4 regions of the Bradyrhizobium sp. 33ap4 genome follow, and region 2 is predicted to be linked to each of the others. Evidence: predicted binding sites of a transcription regulator. Region 2 holds the regulator's gene; each other region holds the start of a gene.
What was found. Region 2 encodes LexA, which represses DNA repair genes until DNA is damaged. Its sites were predicted from a motif close to TGTTCNNNNTGTGTTCNG; they were not measured.
Positions count from the first base shown of each region.

Region 1: ruvC (crossover junction endodeoxyribonuclease RuvC) is a predicted target of LexA. The motif match lies at 2,076-2,093, and genes of this name have one in related genera.
Region 3: Q2M23_RS12365 (PA0069 family radical SAM protein) is a predicted target of LexA. The motif match lies at 1,545-1,562, and genes of this name have one in related genera.
Region 4: Q2M23_RS32190 (type IA DNA topoisomerase) is a predicted target of LexA. The motif match lies at 2,558-2,575, and genes of this name have one in related genera.

Region 1 is NZ_JAUMTJ010000022.1:111,620-116,718, forward strand. It holds gene Q2M23_RS18860 (methyl-accepting chemotaxis protein) at 1-942, opposite strand, end outside; gene Q2M23_RS18865 (YebC/PmpR family DNA-binding transcriptional regulator) at 1,156-1,902, shown strand; gene ruvC (crossover junction endodeoxyribonuclease RuvC) at 2,119-2,646, shown strand; gene ruvA (Holliday junction branch migration protein RuvA) at 2,643-3,260, shown strand; gene ruvB (Holliday junction branch migration DNA helicase RuvB) at 3,454-4,503, shown strand; gene Q2M23_RS18885 (metallophosphoesterase) at 4,739-5,099, shown strand, end outside.
Region 2 is NZ_JAUMTJ010000003.1:93,676-98,774, reverse strand. It holds gene Q2M23_RS03360 (HAD family hydrolase) at 1-195, shown strand, start outside; gene glp (gephyrin-like molybdotransferase Glp) at 222-1,433, shown strand; gene lexA (transcriptional repressor LexA) at 1,677-2,381, shown strand; gene Q2M23_RS03345 (hypothetical protein) at 2,638-3,066, shown strand; gene Q2M23_RS03340 (hypothetical protein) at 3,212-3,439, shown strand; partial or broken gene Q2M23_RS03335 (ComEC/Rec2 family competence protein) at 3,436-5,099, opposite strand, start outside.
Region 3 is NZ_JAUMTJ010000013.1:99,467-104,565, reverse strand. It holds gene Q2M23_RS12375 (helix-turn-helix domain-containing GNAT family N-acetyltransferase) at 1-804, opposite strand, end outside; gene Q2M23_RS12370 (glycosyl transferase) at 850-1,419, opposite strand; gene Q2M23_RS12365 (PA0069 family radical SAM protein) at 1,584-2,750, shown strand; gene Q2M23_RS12360 (VOC family protein) at 2,868-3,314, shown strand; gene Q2M23_RS12355 (ribonuclease HII) at 3,409-4,185, shown strand; gene Q2M23_RS12350 (glycosyltransferase family 39 protein) at 4,507-5,099, shown strand, end outside.
Region 4 is NZ_JAUMTJ010000052.1:42,362-47,460, reverse strand. It holds gene Q2M23_RS32200 (MBL fold metallo-hydrolase) at 85-1,227, shown strand; gene Q2M23_RS32195 (hypothetical protein) at 1,673-1,906, opposite strand; gene Q2M23_RS32190 (type IA DNA topoisomerase) at 2,603-5,035, shown strand.

The sequences.
Region 1 (5,099 bases), on a different contig from region 2:
GCGCAGCAGCACCGCGCAGCGCGCTTTCAGCTTCTGGGCGAAGGCGGTCACCGCCTTGCCGGCCCTGGCGACATTGTCGCCATGCGCGGCGGCTTCGCGCGTTGCACTGTCGATCTCGCCGGCGCTGGTGCCGACCGAGACGATGAAGTGCGAGGCGGAGGCGGCGTTCTGGCCCATCTCGCCGGTGATTTCATTCTGCTCGGCAACCGCGCCGTTGACGTTCTCGAACACCGGGCGGATCTTTTCGATCGCCTGGGAGATGCGGTGCACCGCGTCCGCCGATCCGGTGGCATCCTTCTGCAACGCCTCGATCTTGCGGGTGATCTCCTCGGTCGCGCTCTGGGTCTGCACCGCCAGCGCCTTGACCTCGGTTGCGACCACCGCAAAGCCCTTGCCGGCGGCACCGGCGCGCGCCGCCTCGATCGTCGAGTTCAGCGCGAGCAGCGTGGTCTGCCGCGCGATCTGTGCGATCAGATTGACGACGTTGCCGATCGCGGCCGAGGATTCGCGCAGGCGATCGACATTGGCGGTGGCCTCGCGCGCCGCGGCCGCGGCGTCGTCGGCGAGCTGGCTCGCGCTGCGCACCTGTGCCCCGATGCCCTCGGCGGAGTGGGTGAAGCGGTCGGCGGCTTGCGAGAACGTCGTCGCGGTGCTCTGCGCATCGCTGCTGCGGCCGGTCAGCGCGTCGGTGCGGGTGCGGATCGTGGCGAGCTTGGCTGCCGTCGCCTCGGCGCCGTCGGCGACCGAGCTCGCGGCGCGTTCGAGCTGGCGGATCATCGCGCCGAGCTCGAGTTCCAGCAATTCCAGGATCTCCTTGGAGGAATCCTTGGCCGAATCAGTCTCGGTCGAGACCTCAAGGGTTGCGGCCGCGGTTGGAACCTGCGGCGCGACGGCCGGCGCAGCCGGCTCCGGCACTTGCTTTCGAAACAAACCGAACGCCATGTGGGCTCTTTGGGGGCTGTGGAAAGTTGCGGCGGGACGGGGCGATCCTCGCACCCGGGCATGAAGTCATGGTTAACAAGTGCCTCATATTCCGGCTTGCGGTAGTATTGCTCTGCCGGAGGGCCCCGCCGATCCTTTGATTTTGACCGTGAGGGGCCTATAAGGCCGCGTTTTCCATCCCTGTTCAGACCCTAAGCTCCGAAGAGACGTCGCATGGCCGGCCATTCCCAATTCAAGAACATCATGCACCGCAAAGGCCGGCAGGATGCCCAGAAGTCGAAGCTTTTCGGCAAGCTGGCCCGCGAAATCACCGTGGCGGCCAAGCTCGGCACCCCGGACCCGGCGATGAATCCGCGGCTGCGCGCCGCCGTGGTCGCGGCCCGCGCCGAGAACATGCCCAAGGACAATATCGACCGTGCCATCAAGAAGGCCGCCGGCAATGAAGGCGAGAACTATGACGAGATCCGCTACGAGGGCTATGGCCCCGGCGGCGTCGCAGTCATCGTCGAGGCGCTGACCGACAACCGCAACCGCGCCGCTTCCGATATCCGCTCCTTCTTCACCAAGTCGGGCGGCAATCTCGGCGAAACCGGCTCGGTCGCCTTTATGTTCGACCGCACCGGCATCATCGAATACGACGCCAAGGTCGCCTCCGACGACGCCATGCTGGACGCCGCGATCGAGGCCGGCGCCGACGACGTGGTCTCCAGCGAAGGCGGCCACGAGGTCTACGCCTCGCAGGACACCTTCCGCGAAGTCGCAAAAGCGCTGGAAGCGAAGTTCGGCGAGCCGCGCAAGGCGGCGCTGACCTGGAAGCCGCAGAACACCGTCGCGGTCGACGACGAGACCGGCGAAAAGCTGCTGAAGCTGATGGACCTGCTCAACGAGCACGACGACGTCCAGAACGTGTTCGCCAATTTCGAGGTGTCCGACGCGCTGATCGCGAAGATGGGCGGCTAGTCGCTTGCACTGCTGTCGTCGCCCGGCTGGACCGGGCGACCCAGCATTCCAGAGACATGCATTTGATCCGAGAAGCCGCGGCGTACTGGATCCCCCGCTCCCGTGCGCAATTGCGCACTAGGCGGGGATGACAAGTGGGTCGAGTACGACGACCGCGGCAGGGGATGAGGCTCCGTTTGTGTTTCGTTCTCCCGGCGCAGGCGGTATCACTAGCCCATGACATCCCAGCCGATTCGCTCTCCCGTCCGCATCATCGGTATCGATCCGGGTCTCCGCCGCACCGGCTGGGGGGTGATCGAGACCGAAGGCAATCGTCTCGTCTATATCGCCTGCGGTTCGGTCGAGCCGCCGGACGATCTGCCGCTGGCGAGCCGGCTGCTTGCAATCCATGAGGGGCTGGCCGCCGTGCTCGGCGATTACAAGCCTGCGGAGGCGGCGGTCGAGCAGACCTTCGTCAACAAGGACGGCGTTGCCACCCTGAAGCTCGGCCAGGCGCGCGGCGTCGCCATGCTGGCGCCCGCAATGTTCGGTATCTCGGTCGCCGAATACGCGCCGAACCAGGTCAAGAAGACCGTGGTCGGCGCCGGACATGCCGAGAAGAACCAGATCCAGGTGATGCTGAAGATCCTGCTGCCGAAAGCCGAGCCGCCGTCCGCCGACGCCGCGGACGCGCTCGCGGTCGCGATCACCCACGCCCATCACCGCCAGAGCACCGCGCTGCGGCTCAGGGTGGCGAGCCTATGATCGGCAAGCTGAAGGGCCTGATCGATTCCTATGGCGAGGATTACGTGATTCTCGACGTCGGCGGCGTCGGCTATCAGGTGCACTGCGCGGGCCGCACGTTGCAGGCGTTGCCGTCGCCAGGCGGCGCCGCCGTGCTCTCGATCGAGACCTATGTCCGCGAGGATCAGATCAAACTGTTCGGCTTTCGCAGCGATCACGAGCGCGAATGGTTTCGCCTGCTGCAGACCGTGCAGGGGGTCGGCGCCAAGGTCGCGCTCGCGGTGCTCGGCACGCTGCCGCCGACCGATCTCGCCAACGCCATCGCGCTGCGCGACAAGGCGGCGGTGGCGCGGACGCCGGGAGTCGGGCCGAAGGTCGCCGAGCGCATCGTCAGCGAATTGAAGGACAAGGCGCCAGGCTTTGCCGATGTCGATCCCGCGGTGGTGCAACTGTCAGGCGCGATCGACAACAACCGCGCGCCACGTCCTGTCACCGACGCGATCTCGGCGCTGGTCAATCTCGGCTACGGCCAGCCGCAGGCCGCCGCCGCCATCGCCGCCGCCTCGCGCAGCGCCGGTGAGAAGGCCGAGACCGCGCAGCTGATCCGGCTGGGGTTGAAGGAACTGTCGAAGTGATCAGTGGATTGGAGCGCCTCTGTTCTTCACCTCGCCCCGCTTGCGGGGAGAGGTCGGATCGCATCGCAGATGCGATCCGGGTGAGGGGGTACAGGTCTCGACACACATTGCGCTCGCGGAAGCAGCCCCTCACCCCAACCCTCTCCCCGCAAGAGCCGGGAGAGGGAGAACAATCTCGTGTTAGTCTCGCATCATGAATACGCCCTCGCGCATGGTCTCGCCTGAACGCCGCTCCGACGATGTCGGTGACACCGCGCTGCGGCCGCAGTCGCTGACGGAGTTCGTCGGTCAGGCCCAGGCGCGCAAGAATCTCTCGATCTTCATCGAGGCTGCGAAGAAACGCGGCGAGGCGCTCGATCACGTGCTGTTCGTCGGTCCCCCCGGCCTCGGCAAGACCACGCTGGCGCAGATCGTCGCGCGTGAGCTCGGCGTTGGCTTTCGTGCCACCTCCGGCCCTGTCATTGCGAAGGCCGGCGATCTCGCGGCGCTGCTGACCAATCTCGAAGAACGCGACGTGCTGTTCATCGACGAGATCCATCGCCTCAGCCCAGCGGTCGAGGAAGTGCTCTATCCCGCGATGGAGGATTTCCAGCTCGACCTGATCATCGGCGAGGGTCCGGCGGCGCGCTCGGTCAAGATCGAATTGTCGAAGTTCACGCTGGTCGGCGCGACGACGCGCGCAGGCCTGCTCACCAATCCGTTGCGCGACCGCTTCGGCATTCCGATCCGGCTCAACTTCTACACCGAGGAAGAGCTCGAGAAGATCGTCACCCGCGGTGCCCGCGTGCTCAACATCGGCATGACGGCCGACGGCGCCAACGAGATCGCGCGCCGCGCCCGCGGCACGCCGCGCATCGCCGGCCGCCTGTTGCGCCGGGTGCGCGACTTTGCCTCGGCCGCCGATGCCGATTCCGTCGACCGCGGCATCGCTGACCGGGCGTTGAGCGCGCTCGAGGTGGACAGCGTCGGGTTAGACGCGATGGACCGGCGCTATCTCACCACCATCGCGTTGAACTATGGCGGCGGGCCGGTCGGCGTCGAGACCATGGCGGCGGCGCTGTCGGAGCCGCGCGATGCGATCGAGGACATCATCGAGCCCTATCTGATCCAGTGCGGCTATCTGCAGCGTACTCCGCGTGGCCGGCTCCTGACCTCGCACGCCTTCCGCCATCTCGGCCTCGCCGAGCCGAACCGCGACCCCTCGCAGTTCGGCCTGTTCGGCGGCAATGGCGACGAGGATTGACGCATGATCCGGAAGAGCGCGAGGCGGTTCTTCATGCTCAAAGGCCTCCGCTCCCGAAGTCGTGAAGAGACGTGTTGATGCGGCGCATCGCACTTGCCGGTAACCTTGCGCGCTAACCATTGCGTCATCTCTGCAGGCCGTCTGCACAAACGCGGCCCAATTTCGCTCCAATCAAAGGGCCTATGATCACTCAGAGCGTTTTCGACAAGCGCCAGGCATCACCGATCACACGTCCATGATTTCACGTCGTCATTTTCTGCGCGGGTTCGGCGGGTTGACCGCCGCCAGCGCTTCGACCGCGGCCTATGGCTTGAGCGAGCCGGTCGTTCGCCTCGCGCTCACGCGCTACGATCTGTCGCCGCGGCAATGGCCGGCGGATTTTCCGCTCAAGATCGCCGCGCTCGCCGACATCCACGCCTGCGATCCCTGGATGTCGCTCGATCGCATCGCTGAGATCGTCGAGCGGACGAACGGTCTGAACCCCGACATCATCGTGCTGCTCGGCGACTATGTCGCCGGGCTGCGCCACGTCACCCGCTTCATTCCGGCCTCCGACTGGGCCGCGGTGCTGAAGGGCCTGAAGGCGCCGCTCGGCG
Region 2 (5,099 bases):
AGCATCGGCTTCCGCAAACCCGACGCCGAGGCCTATGATCATGTGGTAAAAGCCATCGGCGTGCCGGCGTCGCGGATCCTGTTTTTCGACGACCTGGCCGCCAATATCGAAGGTGCGCGGGCCCGCGGCCTTTATGCTATCCACGTGACATCGACGGATGACGTGGCAAGGGCTTTGACCGCACTTGGAATTTGAAGACTAGGAATTGAGGAACTCTGAGCGTGGCCCTGATGCCGGTTGCCGATGCCCTGTCCGCCGTCCTCGCCGGCGCCGAACCGCTGCCGGAGGAGATGGTCGCGCTCGATGCCGCCTACCACCGCACGCTTGCGCACGACCTCGCGGCGCTCCGCACCCAGCCGCCGCAGCCGATGTCGGCGATGGACGGCTATGCGGTGCGCGCCGCCGATGCGGCTGATCTAAAGGCCCGGCTCAAGGTGATCGGCGAAGTCGCCGCCGGCCGGCCGTTCGACCGGACGGTCGGCGCCGGCGAGGCGGTGCGGATCTTCACCGGCGGCGTGATCCCCAATGGCGCCGACGCGGTGATCATCCAGGAGGACACCGCCGTCGACGGCGACCACATCACGATCACGGAGGCCGCCAGCGTCGGGCGGCACATCCGCCCGGCTGGGGTCGACTTCCGTGAGGGCGAGGTGCTGCTCGCCGGCGGCAGCCGCCTGTCCGACCGCGCGCTGTCGCTGGCGGCCGCCATGAACTATCCGGGACTTGCGGTGCGCCGCCGCCCGAAGGTCGCGGTGCTGGCGACCGGCGACGAGCTGGTGATGCCGGGCTCGCAGCCCGGCCCCGGCCAGATCGTCTATTCCAACGGCTACGCGCTGCGGGCGCTGGCGCGCGCCGAGGGCGCCGAGACCGTCGACCTCGGCGTTGCCGCCGACACGGTGGAGGCGACCACGGCGGGCATCCGCCGGGCGCGCGAGGCCGGTGCCGATGTCCTGATCACGACAGGCGGCGCCTCGGTCGGCGACCACGATCTCGTCAAGCGGTCGCTGGAAGCCGAGGGCGTCGACATGACGTTCTGGCGGATTGCGATGCGGCCCGGCAAGCCGATGATGCATGGCCGGCTCGGCGCGATGAGGGTGATCGGCCTGCCCGGCAATCCGGTGTCGTCCTATGTCTGCGCCTTCCTGTTCCTGGTGCCGTTGATTCGGGCGCTGAGCGGCCGGAAAGTGATTCATCATCGCCGCACGAGCGCCCTGCTCGGCCGCGACCTCGCCGCCAACGACCAGCGCGAGGACTATCTGCGTGCACGGCTCGAAGCGCGCGAGGACGGCACGTTGATCGCAACGCCGGTGACGCAGCAGGACTCGTCGTTGCTCGGGAATCTCGCTGCGGCACGGGCACTTCTCGTGCGCCCGCCGTTCGCGGCGGCGGCCGTCGAAGGCAGCGAATGCGAGATCCTGACACTGCCCGAATAGGGTTTTCGCGCCCCGCCGATTGTGCGTTGCCCGACACGTTCACCGGAAATTAAGTGGTTGCGGAACACATATCGAACATATAGTGTCCGTTCATGATTTGTTTCGAGTGCTGGTGTCTACATTCGGGAAGCTGCATGGAAGCAGGTGCATCGAGCACATGCTCCTGAGGTCAGGCCCGGCCTGCAGGCCCCACCAGAAGAGTCTCGGAATCGAACGACGCTATCAACCGGGGGAATACTCGAGATGCTCACGCGCAAACAGTACGAACTACTGCGTTTCATCAATGAACGTCTGAAAGAGGCCGGCGTACCGCCCTCCTTCGACGAGATGAAGGATGCGCTCGACCTGCGCTCGAAGTCCGGTATCCACCGCCTGATCACTGCGCTGGAGGAGCGAGGCTTCATCCGCCGTCTGCCGAACCGCGCCCGCGCCATCGAGGTCATCAAGCTGCCCGAACTCTCGGCCGGCGGCGGCAACGGTCGCCGCGGCTTCACGCCCAGCGTCATCGAAGGCACCCTCGGCCGGCGCGCCAGCACGCCGCCGATTGCCGAGGACGACGGCAACCGTCCGGTCGCGGTCCCCGTGATGGGCCGGATCGCCGCCGGTACGCCGATCGAGGCGCTGCAGACCCGCAGCCACACCATCAGCGTGCCGCCCGACATGCTCGGCGCCGGCGAGCACTACGCGCTCGAGGTACGCGGCGACTCGATGGTCGATGCCGGCATCCTCGACGGCGACATGGCGCTGATCCAGCGCAACGACGTCGCCAATACCGGCGACATCGTGGTGGCGCTGATCGACGAGGAGGAAGCGACCCTGAAGCGCTTCCGCCGCCGCGGCGCATCGATCGCGCTCGAGCCGGCCAACACCGCCTATGAAGTGCGCATCCTGCCGCCGAACCGGGTCCGCATCCAGGGCAAGCTGATCGGCCTTTATCGCAAATACTGAATTGCAAATACTTGCGGCGGCCGGGAACGAGCAACACGTCGGATCGTTCCTTGCATGATAGTGTAGCGTACGGCCTGCCCGATGCGCTCCGATACCTCTCGCGCAGCGTCGCGTGTTTGTGATCGGAGCGATCTCGGACCAGTCGTACAATCGCCCAGAAACGAGCAGACGCTCGTTCGCTATCGTCCACTCTGGTAGAGGCCCTAATGCCTCAAGGAGAGGCACGGGTCGCTACCTCGAAATGAGGAGCCATCCGATGTGTGACTATAGTCTGCACGCCGTGGCATCGCGCCCCGCCATTGTCGGAGAGACGCTGATCACGACGACGTTCCGCGGCACGTCGACCCGCGGCTTTGCTTCGGAGAATGACCCCACTGTCGCGGTCTGCATGCTGCCGGGCACCGAGCTCGCTTTCGCCGAGAACGTTCGCTACGACAGCCGCTGGATCTGGACCAAGACGCTGAACTATCGCGTCGGCGTATTCAACGAAGTCGAGCCCGACGTGCCCGATCGGCATCATGATGCGGTCGAATTCCCCGACGGCAGCCATGTGCTGGTGACCCAGCTGGTCGAGGGACAGCGCGTCAGCGTGCTGCAATTGCCGGCGCTGCATCCGCCGGTCGAGCAGAAGCCGAAGGTTGTGGAGCGGCGGCCTTCCGCATTCGCAACGCTGTTTTTGGGTTGAGCGCATCGTCGCCGTGGAATGAGCTGTTCGGCGGCGGATGACCTAAGCAATTTCGGGCGACCCCGGACTCCCGCTTCCGGGGCGCAGAAGGAGATTTGCGTCGGCCGGCACCTTGGCGCATCATCGGGTACGGAGGACGTGCGCGGTGGTCGATAAGGTCACATGGCAAAAGGCTGGACGCGTCACGGAACCGGGCCGCTACATGTTCCGGTTCGGTTGGCTGACGGTAACGGCCGACGACCTGAAAGTCTGGGAGCAATTTCCCGAGGCTTCCTTCACTCTCGTCAAGAAGCCCGACGCCGGCCCCGACTCCGACGAATACCATCTCGGCCTGTTCGAGCTGCCGAGCGCGCCCTTGCCGGACCACGGCTAATCATCGCCCTGCAGATCGGTCTCGGCCGGCGTCGCATCCACCGCAGGCCGCGGCGCGGGGGCGCGTAGCGTCGTCTCGCTCTCGCCGTCGCCGGGAACCGCCGGCGACCACGGCCGGTCGATCCCGCCGGGCTTGACCGCATCGACGACGTAGCCGTCCCTGCTCCGTCGCAGCACCAGCGCGCCGTGGCGGCGCAGCCGCTCGGCATCGATCACCGATGCCGCGCAGCCCTGCGGCGCCGGCCGCGCCGTCACGATCAGGCCTGCGCGCTCGCAGTCGTCCACTAGGGCCTCCGGCCGGGTCGCCAGCGCGACGAAGGCGCCGCCGGGTCCCTGGGTCACGCAGCCGCTGGCATCGCAGGAGACGCCCTCGCCGAGCGACGCATCGGTGGCGGTGCGCGCGTCGGCGTCCGCCGCCAGCCACTCCTTGACCAAAAATGCATCCTTGGCGCTGTGCATTAGATGCAGCCGTCCATCACCGCCACGCACCGCGACATTGCGGCCGTCGCCCGAGATCAGCACGTCCGGCTGCGGCACCCTGAGCGCCCAGACCGAGGCCACCAGCAGCAGCACCGCACCTGACCAGCGCAGCGGCGTGCGCAGCAGCCCGAGCAGGATGATGCCGGCGCTCGCTGCGATCAGCGGCCCGATGCCGAACGCCGCCATGCGGCCGACCGCGCCCGGGAGTGCGGCGCCCCATTGCGTCACCAGGATCATCCAGTCGATGCCAAGACCCATGATCGCCCAGAACACGCCGTCGAAGCCGAACGGCATGGCGACGAGCCCCAGCAGGCCGGCCGGCATCACGACCGCCGAGACCACCGGCATCGCCGCGAGGTTGGCGAGCAGCCCGTAGGGCGTCACGCGGTGGAAATGGAATGCGGCATAGGGCGTCGTCCCCAGCCCCGCCACCAGCGAGGCCAGCATCAGCATCGTGAGCTCGCGCCCGCCCCACAGCGCGACGCGCGCGGTCGCCGAATGGTCGGGCGACGCCAGCAGGTTCGGCAGCCCGATCTGCACCAGCGCCACCAGCCCGAGCGTCGCGGCGAACGACATCTGGAAACTGGAATGCACCAGCGCCTCCGGCGCGATCGCGAGCACGATCAGCGCTGCCACCGCCAGCGTGCGAAAGGTGATGGCCCGGCGGTCGACGATCACGGCGAGCAGCACCACGGCGGTCATGAAGAATGACCGCTGGGTCGCGACCTCCGCGCCCGACAGCAGAAGATAGAATGCGGCGGCGACCAGCGCGGCCGCCGCCGCCCATTTCTTGATCGGATGCGCCGCCGTCAGCGCCGGAAACAGCGCGAGCAGCGCGCGCACCGCGAAAAACACGACGCCGGCGACCACGGCCATGTGGTAGCCGGAGATCGACAGCACGTGGCCGAGTCCCGAGATGAACATCGCATCGTTGACCGGCGACGAGATCGCATCGCGCCGGCCGGTGAGCAAGGCGGTCGCGATCGCGCGCTGGTCGCCGTCGAGCGTGGTGCGAATCCGCGCGTCGATGGTGTCGCGCAGGCCCTGCATGAAGGCGGCGTAGCGCAGCGCAAAGCCGCCGGTCGCAGGCGGCTCCCTGGTCTTGACGGCGCCCATCACGAAGCCGGAGGCGCCGATGCCCTGGAAATACAGGTCGCGGCCGAAATCATAGGAGCCCGGGC
Region 3 (5,099 bases), on a different contig from region 2:
CTTCTTGTAACCCTTCTCGCGCGCGGCGCGGATGCATTGCTCGACCAGTGCGCGGCCGACGCCGAGCCCGCGCGCCTTTTCTTCCACCAGCAGCAGGCGCAGCTTGGCGACCCCGTCGCCGCCGTCGACCAGGAAGACCGAGCCGACCGGCTCGCCGTCGACCTCCGCGATCCAGCAATGCTCGCGCGCCGGATCGAACGATCGCAGAAACTGCGCGCAGATCTCGGCCACCAATGCCTCGTAGCTAATGTCCCAGCCATACTCCTCCGCGTAGGCTTGTCCCTGCCGCGAGACGACCCAACCCATGTCGCCGACGCGATGGCTGCGCAGCAGGAAGCCGACCGGTTTCTCGGCCGGCGGCTCCAGCGATTGCTCGATCGTGCCCATGGCGCGCACCACCGCGGCGCGACGGTCGCCGTCCATCTGCTTCAATAGCGTCCCGACCTCGCTGCGCGAGCGGCAGTCGAGATCGGCGGCAGCAGTGCGGCCCTTGGCGGTGAGGGCCACCTCGTTGACGCGCTTGTCGGCCTTCGATGGCTTCCGCGTCACGATCTGGCGCCTTTGCAGCGCCGCCAGCGTGCGGCTGACGAAGCCGGCATCGAGGTCGAGATCGCGCACCAGATCGGTTGCGGTGCAATTTTCGCGGTGCGCGAGCTCGTAGATGATCCGCGCTTCCTGCAGCGTGAATGGTGAGTGCAACAGCTTCGGCTCGATGATGCCGAGCTTGCGGGTATAGAACCGGCTGAAGCCGCGGACCGCGGCGACCTGGCTCTCGAGCGTGGTGTCATGGAAGTTTGATTTCATCAAGCATACTATTTGACGGAATCAAATAATCCGCAAGCGCTTTGTTCAGGCCACCATGATCCGGCTCCGCAGCATGGTGCGGGAGGAACGGCCGAGCCGGCGCAGCAGGCGCGCCTCGGAGCGGCGGGCATCGGGCCGGTAGCCGCCGATCCGCTCGTAATGCTCGCGCGCGATCAAAAGGCCCTGTTCGGCCGAGGGTCCGGTGATCATCCGGGCAACGAATTTGAGGCCGTCGCGCAGGCCCGGGTCGGTGTAGGGTGCGCGGGCGTAGCGGAAGATGCCGGCGCGGTCCTTGCCGCTGGCCGCCACCATCTGGATGAACTGGGTGGTTTCCTCGATCCAGCCGGCATCGAGCACGGCGCCCGGATGCAGGAACATCAGCCAGGGCGACCGCGCCTGCCGCGCGCCTGCCGCAAGCGCGGCGGCGCGCGTGCCCTCGAAGCGCAGGAAGCGGCAGCCGGCGACGTCGGCGACGCGCTCCATCACATCGCTGTGGCTGCGGTCGACCAGCAGCACTTCGCGGATGACGCCCGCGGCCGCGCCCGGCACCAGCGCCGCCAATGTTACGACCGCGGTGCGCTCGACGCCGTCGGTTGGAATGATCACGCTCAGCATGATTTTGAGGCTTCGATGGCTCAAACGGTGGAGAAACTCCGGCCGTGTTATCACCTTGTCATATTCAAAGCAGCCTGTTCGCCTGCAGAATTTTGTAGCAAGGTTTTGTGGAATTTCTCCGTTCATGTTCTTGATTTGTTCTCGTGCTGTGTTAGCTTCAAAGCATGAGCCGAGCATCCTCTCATGCCCTCAAGCACCCGCCGGTAACGGCGCCCTCCGATAACCCGGCGGGTGCACCTTCCCCTTTTCCCGAGCTTGCGGTCGCGATCGAGCGCGAGCGGCGGCGCGGCCGCGGCGCGCAGTCCAACGCCAGCGGCCGCTACGAGGCCGAGGCGCGCGTTGCCTTCGACGACGGCTGGCAGAGCCTCGAGGACCTGCCGCCATTTGCGACCAGCGTGGCGCTCGACACCTCGCGCAAGGTGATCACCCGCAACGACTCGCCCGACATCGGCTTCGACCGCTCGATCAATCCGTATCGCGGCTGTGAGCACGGCTGCGTCTATTGCTTCGCGCGGCCGACCCACGCCTATCTCGGCCTGTCGCCGGGGCTGGACTTCGAATCGAAGCTGTTCGCCAAGCCGGACGCACCCGCGCTGCTCGAGAGGGAGCTGGCGGCACCGGACTACGAGGCGCGGATGATCGCGATCGGCACCAACACCGATCCCTATCAGCCGATCGAGCGCGACCGGAAGATCATGCGCGGCATCCTCGAGGTGCTGGAGCGCGCCGGCCATCCGGTCGGCATCGTCACCAAGTCGGCGCTGGTCACCCGCGACATCGACATCCTGGCACGTATGGCCAAGCGCAATCTCGCCAAGGTCGCGCTCTCGGTGACGACGCTCGACCCGAAACTCGCCCGCACCATGGAGCCGCGCGCCTCGACCCCGCCGAAGCGGCTCGAGGCGATCAAGCGGCTCACGGATGCCGGCATCCCGACCACGGTGATGGTCGCACCCGTGATCCCGGCGCTGAACGATTCCGAGATCGAGCGCATCCTCGATGCCGCCGCACATGCCGGCGCCAGGGAGGCGAGCTATGTGCTGCTGCGGCTGCCGCTCGAGGTGCGCGATCTGTTCCGCGAATGGCTGATGGCCAACTATCCCGATCGCTACCGTCACGTCTTCACGCTGATCCGCGACATGCGCGGTGGCCGCGACTACGACTCGCAATGGGGCACGCGGATGAAGGGCACCGGCCCGATGGCCTGGATGATCGGCCGCCGCTTCGAGATCGCCTGCGAAAAGCTCGGCCTCAACAAGCGGCGGACCAAGCTGACCACCGATCACTTCGCCAAGCCGAAGCGCAGCGGGCAGCAGCTGAGCTTGTTTTAGGTGCCAGCAAAGTGATGATCGTCATTGCGAGGAGCGAAGCGACGAAGCAATCCATGCATCCGAATATGTGGAACAATGGATTGCGTCGCTTCGCTCGCAACGACGGGAAAGGTAAACATGAGTAACGCCGCGACCGCACGCTTCACCGTCCTCACGCTGGGCGTCAGCGACATGCGCGCCAGCATCGGCTTTTATGAATCGCTCGGCTTCTCCAGGAAGATGCGCGCGACCGGCGAGGAGGTCGCCTTCTTCGAGACCGGCGGCACCGTGCTCGGCCTGTTCCCGTCGCATCTGCTCGCTGCCGATGCCGGGCTGCCGGATCAGCCACGGCCTTCAGCGTTCCGCGGCGTCGCGATCGCTTGGAACTGCAACGACGACGCCGAGGTCGATCGTGTGATGGCGTTCGCGCTGTCGAAAGGCGCCAGGCTGCTGAAACCCGCGCAGCCGACCAGCTATGGCGGCTATTGCGGTTATTTCGGCGATCCCGACGGCCACGCCTGGGAAGTGGTGCGCGCGCCGGGCTTTGAGGTTCGCGACGACCGCCGGGTGTCAATCCCCGATTAGAGCGCCGATCCCGATTAGGGTGGCGGATTGAATAACGGGGAAGGGCGCCAGGTTCCCGGTTGCGCCGCGGGCCGGGCTTGATCACGATCCCCGCATGATTCGGGACAAGTCCAATCGCACGTCAAAGACCGCGTCGAAGAAGAAGCCGGCCGAGCCGGCCAAGCCGGACAAGCGCGTCATCGTGGTGACGCGGCCGAGCTTTCGGCGCGAGCGCGCGCTGATCAAGCGCGGCGTCTGGCCGGTCGCCGGCTGCGACGAGGCCGGGCGCGGGCCGCTGGCGGGTCCGGTGGTCGCCGCCGCCGTGGTGCTGGACCCAAATCGGATACCCAAGGGCCTCGATGATTCGAAGCGGCTGACCGTCGAGCGCCGCGAGGAACTGTTCGAGGAAATCTGCGCGACAGCAGCGTTCTCGGTCGCGGTGGCGTCACGGGCGCGGATCGACCGCGACAACATCCTGCGCGCCTCGCTGTGGGCGCTGGCGCGCGCGGTGCATGCGCTGCCGGAAATGCCGAAGCATGTCTTCGTCGACGGCCGCGACAAGCTCGCCACGCCCTGCGACTGCGACGCCGTGATCGGCGGCGACGGCATCGTGGCCTCGATCGCGGCGGCCTCGATCATCGCCAAGGTGACGCGCGACCGCCTGATGTGCGCGCTGGCGCTGGATTGCCCCGGCTACGGCTTCGAGCAGCACAAGGGCTATGCCGTCCCCGAGCACCTCGAGGCGCTCGACCGGCTCGGCCCCAGCAGCCATCACCGTAGCTTCTTCGCTCCCGTCGTCGCGGCGCGGCTGAAGCATTTCCCGGTCCCGGCGGAGCCCGACCTGTTCACGGTGGACGCCGAAAGCGAAGCCGCGGCATCCGAAGCGGCGTAAAGCGCGGCGGCGCCGCACTCTCGGTGTCATCGCCCGGCTCGCCGCCTCCGCTAAAGCTTCGGCGCGCCAGGGGGCCCTGGCCTCGTCGAAGCCTTGGCGAAGACGGGACCGGGCGATCCAGTATTCCAGAGACCGTTGTGCTCAAGCCTGGCCGCCGCGGCGTACTGGATGACCGCCTTCGCGGGGCATGACAGCGATGTTTGACTTTGCACCGTGGACACATCCAGCCCGGTTGCCTCCATCGCCGCCGCCGTTTATCAAAAAACCTCGGGATCAGATGGCGCCGCTTGATACGGGTGGCTGGGGCATTTCAGGCGTTTCATGCGGTTTACCTCCCTGGTTGTCGAACTGATCCGCGCCCGGCCGCGCCTCGTGGTCTGGATCGTGGTGCTGGCGCAGGCCGCGATCTGGCTGTTCCTGCCGGCCATCTTCTACGGCAGTCCGCCCGGCAACCTCGCCACCATCCTCGCCTTCGGCCGCGAATATCAGGTCGGCACCGACATGGGGCCGCCGCTCGCGTTCTGGCTCGCCGACATCGCCTTCCGCGCCGTCGGGAATCACGTGTTCGGCGTCTATCTCCTGGCGCAGATCTGCGAGATCGTCACCTTCATCGCCTTCTACGCCTTGGCGCGCTCCATCGTCGGTGGCCCGCAGGGCGTGCTGGCAGTGCTGCTGTCGATGACGGTCGTGGTGTTCTCCTCGCCAAGCGTCGAGTTCGGTCCGCTGATCCTGGCGCGCCCGCTCTGGGCGCTGCTGTTGCTGCATTCCTGGCAACTGATCGGGCAGAACCGGCGCAGCGCCTGGTTCGCCTGGTCGATCGATTGCGGCCTCCTGCTGCTGACGACGCCGGCGGCGATCGGCATGATCCTGCTCGTGACCGGCTTTGCGCTCGCAACCGAGCGCGGGCGGCGCAT
Region 4 (5,099 bases), on a different contig from region 2:
ACCCCAACGTCTCCGCCGTGGTTGGAGAGCGTTTTCGCATGATGCCTTTCGGCAGCGAAGGCGGCGCAAGGGGAGGACTTGATCATGTTAACTTGCCAGTGCAACGCAATTCATCGTCGCGATGTGGTGTGTGGCGGCGGCGCTGCCCTGTTCAGCGCCCTTGTGGCGGCGTTGATCGGTAGCACGAAGCCAGTGCGCGCAGAGACGATAACCGGCAAGGTTCCGGAGATTGATAGCGTCGCAGTGCGCGTGGTCGTCGACAGCTATCAATTTGCCGTGGCGCCGAGCCGGAAGCTTCCCGATGTCGAGATCGAGCACTTCGGCTGGGGCATCGGGGCGGGCAAGCCGCCCGGCAAGACGCTGATCAGCGAGTTCGGCCTGTCGATGCACGTCGAGACCCGGCGCGGCACCGAGACGCGAAATGTCCTGATGGATTTTGGCTTCACACCGGACGCGCTGGTCAACAACGCCAACCTCGTTGGCATCGATCCGGCCGAGTTCAACGCCCTTGTCTTGAGCCACGGTCACTACGATCATTTTGGCGGTCTCGCCGGCTTCCTGAAGCAAAACAGCGGCAAGCTCAAAGCCGGGCTACCGATTTACATCGGCGGCGAGGAGGCATTCTGCTCGCGTGAATGGACGGCGCCGCCGGTGCGCGGCGACTTCGGAGCCCTGGATCGCAAAGCGCTGGAGGCGGCCAATTTGGCGGTGGCCTATGCAGACGGACCGGCACTGGTTGCCGATCACGGCTTCACCACGGGGCACATCGGCCAGACGAGCTTTGAGAAGCTGCTGTCCCCCAGCGCCATGAAGATCGGCGTGGACCACGGCATTGGATGCTATGCCGACCAGCTTCCGGAGGACGAACGGACGAAAGCGGTCATCCCGGACCAGTTCCGGCATGAGATCGCCATCGCGTTCAATCTAATAGGCCGCGGGTTGATCGTGTTGACCTCCTGCAGCCATCGCGGGGTGATCAACGCAATCAAACAGGCTCAAGCGGCTTCGGCCGTCAACAAGGTTCATGCGGTGATCGGCGGCTTCCACCTCGCGCCCTATAAGGAAGTCTATGTGCGCGACACGATCGCAGCGCTCAAGGGTATGGACATCGACTACGTCATTCCACTGCACTGCACTGGCGAGCCGTTCTATGAGATAGCCAAGGCCGAGATTCCGAACAAGCTTCTGCGCTCCTACACGGGTACACGCTTCATCTTTGCTGCTTGAGCGAGTACTCCAGATGGAGTTGACGGGAATGGACGACGACGATCTGCAAGCCCGCGCTGAGCAAGCCCTTGTCGTGGCGACCCTGAGCACCGCAACCCTCATTGCGTGTGTCGGGTTGTTAGTGTCTACGTTGCAGTGATTGGCAAGTCCTTTTGAGACTGCCAGCGCCGGGCCATCATCGCGGCGTCGGAGATCACTAGGCGGCGGTTGAGGAAGTGTGCGAGAATATTTCCGTGTACGAAACCGGCGAAAGAGCGCACGTTGCCTCCAAGATCCTCGAAGCCGCCGCAAGCGGATAGCTCTCGATAGATGATTTGAAGGCAGCGGGTCACAACGCTCTGCATGCGCCTGCGATGTGGCGCTGAATTTCATCGGCAATTGCGGCTTCCAGCTTTGCCAAATGTCACCGCATGGCCGATCCGGCCATGCCAGTGCGGCACGCTGTTCACAGATCCAGCGGCACCGCAGACCGTGCGCCGCCGGCAGGCCGAATGGTTCGTGCCGGAAGGTCTAAAGCGTTGAAATACCCTTCGAGCTCTGCAACTGCTCGGCGCTCCCATTCGTCCGCCTGCGTCAGCAATGAGCATCGTTGATTCGGCCGGAATGCCGCGGCCTGGCGGCACAACGATGCTATTGCGCGGTAGCGGCGCACGTCTTCCATAACGGCCAACCCGGTCATGTCTGGATCTCCCGATTCCCTCCCGGGCGCGAATTAGCAGCAGAACGATTTTCGATCCGTTAGCGGCCAGAGTGGAAAGCGAGAATGGTTGGCAAGACCTTGCGAGTGGATCGCCGGCTTTGGTTAAGAAGCTCGAAACCAATTCCAAATCCGCATCCAGACGTTGAGAACGCGATCAATGTTGGGTTCTTGGAATGGCGGGCCGTGCCCGCCGGCACCTTCATCGATGCATCAATGCAAATACGGCGAACCGGCATCGAGCCGCCCGCGCCACCACAGCCTGTATGGCAGGCTACCTTTCGGACGACACGTGGGGCTATTTGCAGCGCGCCTAGCTATCTGCGGTTTGATAGCCGGCAAATGGCCCGAAAGACCGCCTGCCCGCTCTCTGGGGCGACCGCAAGGCGTTGGCGCAGCAGCTCGACAGTAATACCGCGCCTCACTTCTGATACCGATGCGTCATCTCGACGATGCGCCGTCCCGCAGCCACCGCTGCGGCATGCTCTTGAGAGAAATTCAGCCGGATACAGTTCGGATAAGCCCGGACGAATAGCATGCGGCTGTGGCAGATGCGTTCGCGCCCGCCACCTCATTGTGCCTATAGACAGGGTGGAAAGGTAGAGTTGCCAAAGGCGGCTTGCGAGGTAGCTCTGTTCACTATATGTTCCGACACGTATCCTGACCAAAAAGCGCATCATGGCTGACCAAATCGTCATCACGGAGAAATCAAGCCAGGCGAAAGACGTCCGCGCAGCCGTTGGTTCTCGCTACGGAAACGTTCTCCCGGCCGAGGGTCATTTGTTCGACCTGCTCGAACCGGAAGATGTGGTGCCGGAATGGAAGCGCTGGTCACCGACCCTGCTTCGGCCGGAAGGTCTTTACGGTACGCGGGCGGCAGAGGGCGGCAATAAAGCCGCCAAGCTCAAAGCCATTCGCGAAGCCCTGCGGACCGCCAAGCAGGTTTGGCTCGCCACAGACTGCGACCGGGAAGGTCAGCTTATCGGTCAGGAAATTCTCGAGCATTACAGTTACCGCGGCCGCGTCCTGCGGGTGCTGTTCACTGCGCAGGACGCGCAGACCATCCGTGACGCTTTCGACCGGGCAAAACCCAATGCCGAATATGCCAGGCTTTACGCCGCGGCCGTCGCGCGCCGGCAGGCGGACCAGATCTATAACCTGTCGCTCACCCGCACCGCGACCGTCATCCTGGGTCAAGGCGCTCGGCGGGTGATCGGGGTTGGTCGCGTGAAGACGCCGACGTTGGCGATTGTCTGCAAGCGCGAACTGGAAATCCGTAACTTCGTGCCAATTGCCTATTTTGAGGTTGTTGCGACCGCAAAGGTTGCCGGAGGGCAATTCCAGGTGCGCCACGCGCCGCAGGAGCGGATTGTCCGGCGCGAGGTTGCGCAGGATGTCGTCAATGCGGCTCGGGGCTTCGAGGGGGCGCTTGCCGTGCGCGTCGAAGACAAGCGGCAGGGCCCGCCCAAGCTGCACGATTTGCCGTCGCTGCAGAAACTATGTGGCTCGCGCTTCGGCTGGCCGGCCAACAAAACGCTCGAGGTGGCGCAGCAACTCTATGACGGTCAGGGCAAGAAGATCATCACCTATCCACGTGCGGAGGTACGCTACCTGCCGCAGAGCTTGATATCGGACGTGCCGAAGATCGTGGCCGGACTGCAGGTAGGCCAATCGTTCAGCGTAATCCCCGTGCCTGAGCCGCCGATGATCCGCAAGGGTGCTGGCGGCAGTTTCTACGATAAGGGACTGGAGGGCGCGAGCCATCACGCTGTCATTCCCAACGTCAACACGATCGACAAGGTGCGCGAGGTCTGGCCCCGTTTGTCGTCCGATGAGAAGAACCTGTTTGACGTCATCTCGCGGGCCTATCTGGCCGCGTTGATGCCCGATTTTCATTATCGGCAGACAACCGCGTTTCTTGACGTGCGCGGCTTCGAATTCCGGGCCTCCGGCCGCCAGCCCATCGAACTCGGCTGGCGCGCGGCATTCCCGGACTGGCAGCCCGCCGACGAAAAAGGCGACGAAGCACAATTGCTTCCGGCGCTGCGTAACGGGGAGACCGCACAACTGCAGGATCCAAAAATTGAGGACAAGGAGACCCGGCCACCTTCGCGTTACAACGAAGGCACTCTGATCGATGCGATGCAAAACGCCTGGCGCTTCATCGACGACGAGGTTCTTCGGGAACGCCTGAAGGAAGCCAAGGGTATCGGCACGCCGGCGACCCGAGCAGAGATCATCGGTGGGCTCAAGAAACAGAGCCTTCTGATCACCCAGGGGAAGCACATCGTGCCGACCGAGATCGGCCTCTCACTGTTCGAGGTTTTGAGACAGGCCGACCCGGCGCTTGTCGACCCCGGTCTAACCGCGCAATTGGAGTGTTTGCTGGACGATGTCGTTGTGGGCAAGCAGGAGATGGTTGGTGCCATCGATGCCGTGTGCGATGTCGCCCAGCGCATCATCGGCAAGTTGAAGGAGGGTGCGGCGGCCGGAGGGCTACCCTCGTTGGGTGTTGCGGTCGGCGACGGCGTTGCGGCGTATCCGCCTACGCCTGCAATGAAGCGCTTTGCCGACGGCATCATCCGGCAGAAGGGCATCAAGCCTCCGCCCGGCTACAAGACATCAATATCGATCTGCCGCAAATTCCTCAGCGAACACGCGCCGAAGAAAGCCAACAGTGAAACGCCTGGGACGCATGAACCCAAGGCGGTTAGCCCGGCGCAATTAATGTACGCTAAAAAAATTGCACAGGAGAAAGGTGTTGTCATTCCGGACGAGGCCAAGGCCAATTCGGCCGCTATGTCCGTATGGATTGCATCGAACCGGGACACGAAGCGGCGGAAACACCGTCGCAAGACCGCCTACAAGTCGACAAAATCAATTGCGCCCGGATCGATGGCGTCGAAGAAGATATCCCGGACTCGCAAAGCTACTGCTGCGGCCGCCGCATTGGCGATCGAACAGGCCAAGTCCGTAAAGGGGACGCCGCTACGGATTCCTTATGGCAACAAGGATGTCGCTCTGAAACTTGGCGCCCGCTATGGCTCGGGCGGATGGTATGCCCCGCCAGGAGTTGATCTTGCCGCATTTGGCGAGCGCGGCTGGCTATAACGATCGGCGGCTATAGCGTGCGTTGGAGAACGCATCGGCACAACGCGGTTCCACCGGGCAAAAA